DNA from 2 places in the Diaphorobacter sp. genome. Region 1 is predicted to be linked to the other one. Evidence: riboswitches for the same ligand, from Rfam matches in the RefSeq annotation. Region 1 holds a riboswitch; the other holds the start of a gene.
The links. A riboswitch is a leader RNA that binds a small molecule or an ion and turns the genes downstream of it on or off. The one in region 1 is predicted to bind S-adenosylhomocysteine.
Positions count from the first base shown of each region.

Region 2: linked by a shared signal. The riboswitch ahead of ahcY (adenosylhomocysteinase) and the one ahead of metH (methionine synthase) in region 1 are both predicted to bind S-adenosylhomocysteine.

Region 1 covers NZ_JBFWLZ010000008.1:25,111-27,579, forward strand. The annotation lists gene AB7E35_RS04685 (tripartite tricarboxylate transporter substrate binding protein) at 1-609, shown strand, start outside; S-adenosyl-L-homocysteine riboswitch at 785-863, shown strand; gene metH (methionine synthase) at 889-2,469, shown strand, end outside.
Region 2 covers NZ_JBFWLZ010000021.1:18,471-20,939, forward strand. The annotation lists gene AB7E35_RS08955 (ArnT family glycosyltransferase) at 1-765, opposite strand, end outside; S-adenosyl-L-homocysteine riboswitch at 963-1,049, shown strand; gene ahcY (adenosylhomocysteinase) at 1,119-2,469, shown strand, end outside.

The sequences.
Region 1 (2,469 bases):
GTCGTGCCCAATGTGCTGGTGGTGAACGCCTCCAAGACGGCCGACAAGTCGGTGGCCGACGTGATCGCCCGCGCCAAGCGCGACCCGGGCAAGCTCACCTACGCCTCGGCCGGCAACGGCACCTCCATCCATCTGGCGGGCGAGGTGTTTGCCTCCATGGCCGGGCTGGACCTGCTGCACGTGCCCTACAAGGGCAGCGGCCCGGCGGTGACCGACATGCTGGGCGGCCAGGTGGACCTGATGTTTGACAGCATCACCTCGGCGCGCCCGCACATCCAGGCGGGCAAGCTGCGCGCCCTGGGCGTGACCAGCGCCAAGCGCTCGGCCACGCTGCCCGACGTGCCCACCATCGCCGAGGCCGGCGTGCCGGGTTATGAAGTCTCGCCCTGGTTTGCCGTGTTCGCGCCCGCGGGCACGCCGCAGGCCATCGTGGCCAAGATCAATGCCGCGCTCATCGACGCCATGAAGCAGCCCGACACCCTGGCCAAGTTCGAGACGATTGGCGCCGAGCCCATCGGCAGCACGCCGCAGCAGCTGGCCACGCACCTGGACAAGGAGCTGGCCCGCTGGGGCAAGCTGATCAAGGAGCGCAACATCCGCATGGATTGAGCCTGACCGGCCATCGACCACTGAGCTTGCGGCGCTTGTCGTGCAAGGGCTGGAAGCTCTTTTTTTGATTGCGCGGGCGGGCACTTTGTGATGCTGCAGCGGGCGTGCAGCCATGCCCCGGGGCTGCGTCTTCCCGCGTGGCGCGGCCGGGTTCCGCCGGCAAGTAAAATCGCGCCTTCCCAAGGAGCGTTGCAGCGGGCGTGTGACTGCCCGTCAGGCTTGGGCATTCGCAAAACCAACGACGCTCGCCTGCCGCATCCCCATAGCCACAGGTGAGCCATGTCTGATATTTCCGCCCCCCCTCCCATGAAGCTGTCCGGCCTGGAGCCGGTTTTTATCGGCGAGGGCACTTTGTTCGTCAACGTGGGCGAGCGCACCAACGTCACCGGCTCCAAGGCGTTCGCGCGCATGATCCTCAACGACGAGTACGAGCAGGCGCTGTCGGTGGCGCGCCAGCAGGTGGAAAACGGCGCGCAGATCATCGACGTGAACATGGACGAGGCCATGCTGGACAGCAAGGCCGCGATGGTGCGCTTTTTGAACCTGATGGCCTCCGAGCCCGACATTGCCCGCGTGCCGGTGATGGTGGACAGCTCCAAGTGGGAGGTCATCGAGGCCGGCCTGCGCTGCCTGCAGGGCAAGGGCATCGTCAACTCCATCAGCATGAAGGAGGGCGTGGGTGAGTTCAAGCGCCAGGCCAGGCTGATTCGCCGCTATGGCGCTGCCGCCGTGGTGATGGCGTTTGACGAGCAGGGCCAGGCCGACACCTTTGCGCGCAAGATCGAGATCTGCGAGCGCGCCTACCGCATCCTGGTCGATGAGGTGGGCTTCGCGCCCGAGGACATCATCTTCGACCCCAACATCTTCGCCATCGCCACCGGCATCGAAGAGCACGCCAACTACGCGGTGGACTTCATCAACGCCGTGCGCTGGATCAAGCAGCACCTGCCGGGCGCCAAGGTGTCGGGCGGCGTGTCCAACGTGTCGTTCAGCTTCCGCGGCAACGACCCGGTGCGCGAGGCCATTCACACCGTGTTTCTGTACCACGCCATCCAGGCGGGCATGGACATGGGCATCGTCAACGCGGGCATGGTCGGCGTCTATGACGACCTGGAGCCCGCCTTGCGCGAACGCGTCGAGGATGTGGTGCTCAACCGTCGCCCTGACGCGGCGGAAAGGCTGCTGGAGATTGCCGAGGCCGCCAAGGGCGCCGCCAAGGACGACAGCAAGAAGCTGGAATGGCGCGGCACGCCCGAGCATCCGAGAACCGTCGGCGAGCGCCTGTCGCATGCGCTGGTGCACGGCATTACCGACTTCATCACCCAGGACACCGAAGAGGCCTACCAGGAGATCGTCGTGCGTGGCGGCGGGCGCCCGCTGCATGTGATCGAGGGCCCGCTGATGGACGGCATGAACATCGTGGGCGACTTGTTCGGCGCCGGCAAGATGTTCCTGCCCCAGGTGGTCAAGTCTGCCCGCGTGATGAAGCAGGCCGTGGCCCACCTGATCCCCTACATCGAGGAAGAAAAGCGCCAGCAGGAGGCCGCGGGGCTGGACGTGACCAGCAAGGGCAAGATCGTGATTGCCACCGTCAAGGGCGATGTGCACGACATCGGCAAGAACATCGTCACCGTGGTGCTGCAGTGCAACAACTTCGAGGTCATCAACATGGGCGTGATGGTGCCCTGCCACGAGATCCTGGCGCGTGCCAAGGCCGAGGGGGCCGACATCATCGGCCTGTCGGGCCTGATCACGCCCAGCCTGGAAGAGATGCAGTACGTGGCTGGCGAGATGCACAAGGACGACTACTTCCGCATCAAGAAGATTCCGCTGCTGATCGGCGGCGCCACCTGCTCGCGC
Region 2 (2,469 bases), on a different contig from region 1:
CCCCAGGGTGATGTCTGCAGTGTGCTGCAGCGTTGGCCAGCCGTGCGCATGGTTCCACCAGAGATTGGGTGACACGACCAGCGCCGAAATGGCTGCGGCCAGGGTTGCGCCGCGAAGGTCGCGGGTGGCGGTGGCCCGGCCGCGCCGGACCCACAGCAGCAAAGGCACCGATACCGCCAGCACCACCATGGTGTATTTGAAAAGAGCCCCGGCGCCCAGTGCCAGGCCAAACAGCAGCCATGCGCGCAGGGCGTCAGCCTGGTGTATGGAGTGCAAGGCGCGCCATAGCGCCCACATGGCCAGCGCCCAGGCCAGCAGCAGCGGCGCATCGGTCGTGGCCGCCAGGCCCAGCATTCCGGCCAGGGGGGTGGTGATGAACAGCAGCGCGGCCAGCCGGCCTGCCCACGCCGGGGCGTGGGGCTGCGGCAGCGCCGACGCGGCCATCTCGCGGGCCAGTTGGCCAAGCACCCAGGCCGTGGCGGGGTAGCAGGCCATGGCCAGCGCCTTCACGCCGACAAGTCCGTCGCCCAGGAGGGCGGTGGACAGGGCGATGAGCAGGGCGATGCCCGGCGGCTTGGAGTAGTAGCCCCATTCAAGTTGGCGCGACCAGTGCCAGTACTGGGCTTCATCTACGTGCAGCCCGACGCCCGCCTGCCCCAGGACGTGCACCAGAGCCAGGCGCACGGCGTACAGGGTCACCAGACAGAGCAGCAGTTGCCAGTCACAGCCAATACGGTGTGCCCGTGTCAAGGCGAAGAAGGGCATGGAAGAGAGTGGCGCTGGCTTCACGTCAAAGGGTTTCTCTTTTCGAGTGCAGGGCTGGACTGCGGGGCGCTGGTTCGCAGAATTCGTAAAAGTGCATGGCGGTGCCGACCAAAGCTGGGCCTGATTGAATCGCGCAGGCATGTCAGTTCAGTGACCCCGGATTGCCTCTTTGTCCGAGCCAGTCGGCTAAAATGGCGGCTTCCGAGGAGCGTTGCAGCGTCCCCCAGCAAGGCGGGGCGCGAGGCTCGGAAGTTACCCCCCCACAGCAACGACGCTCACCCACGCCTTGCGGTGCGGTGAGTTGCATCCCCCGACAGGCGCGGTTTTTTCAGACTTTCATGAAGGAAACCACCATGAGCGCTGTCCTCAAGCACACCCCCGAATCCGCGATTGCCGACATCTCCCTGGCCGCCTGGGGCCGCAAGGAAATCAAGATTGCCGAGACCGAGATGCCCGGCCTGATGGCGATCCGCGACGAGTTTGCCGCCGCCCAACCTTTGAGGGGCGCGCGCATCACCGGCTCGCTGCACATGACCATTCAGACGGCCGTGCTGATCGAGACGCTGCAGGCCCTGGGCGCGCAGGTGCGCTGGGCGTCGTGCAACATCTTCTCCACGCAAGACCACGCTGCCGCCGCGATCGCCGCCACCGGCACGCCGGTGTTTGCCATCAAGGGCGAGTCGCTGCAGGACTACTGGGACTACACCCACCGCATCTTCGACTTCGGCCCCAAGGGCAGTGAAGGCGAAGGCCCCAACATGATCCTGGATGACGGCGGCGACGCCACGCTGCTGATGCACCTGGGCCAGCGCGCCGAGAAAGACGCATCCGTGCTGGCCAACCCCGGCAGCGAGGAAGAGCGCGTGCTGTTTGCCGCCATCCGCGCCAGGCTGGCGCAAGACCCCACCTGGTACAGCCGCAAGAGCGCCGAGATCATCGGCGTGACCGAAGAAACGACGACGGGCGTGCACCGCCTCAACGAGATGAGCGCCCGCGGCGAGCTGCTGTTTCGCGCCATCAACGTGAACGACTCGGTCACCAAGAGCAAGTTTGACAACCTGTACGGCTGCCGCGAATCGCTGGTGGACGGCATCAAGCGCGCCACCGACGTGATGATTGCCGGCAAGGTGGCCGTGGTGGCGGGCTACGGCGACGTGGGCAAGGGCAGCGCCCAGGCGCTGCGCGCGCTGAGCGCCCAGGTGTGGGTGACCGAGATCGACCCCATCAACGCCCTGCAGGCCGCGATGGAGGGCTTCAAGGTGGTGACCATGGAATACGCCGCCGACAAGGCCGACATCTTCGTCACCGCCACTGGCAACAAGCACGTCATCACCCACGACCACATGGCGGCCATGAAAGATCAGGCCATCGTCTGCAACATCGGCCACTTTGACAACGAGATCGACATCGCCTCGGTTGAAAAATACCAGTGGGAAGAGATCAAGCCCCAGGTGGACCACATCATCTTCCCTGACGGCAAAAAGATCATCATGCTGGCCAAGGGCCGCCTGGTGAACCTGGGCTGCGCCACCGGCCACCCCAGCTTTGTGATGAGCAGCAGCTTTGCCAACCAGACGATTGCGCAGATCGAGCTGTTCTGCCATTCCGACCGCTACCAGGCCGGCAAGGTCTATGTGCTGCCCAAGCACCTGGACGAGAAGGTGGCGCGCCTGCACCTCAAGAAAGTGGGGGCCATGCTCACCA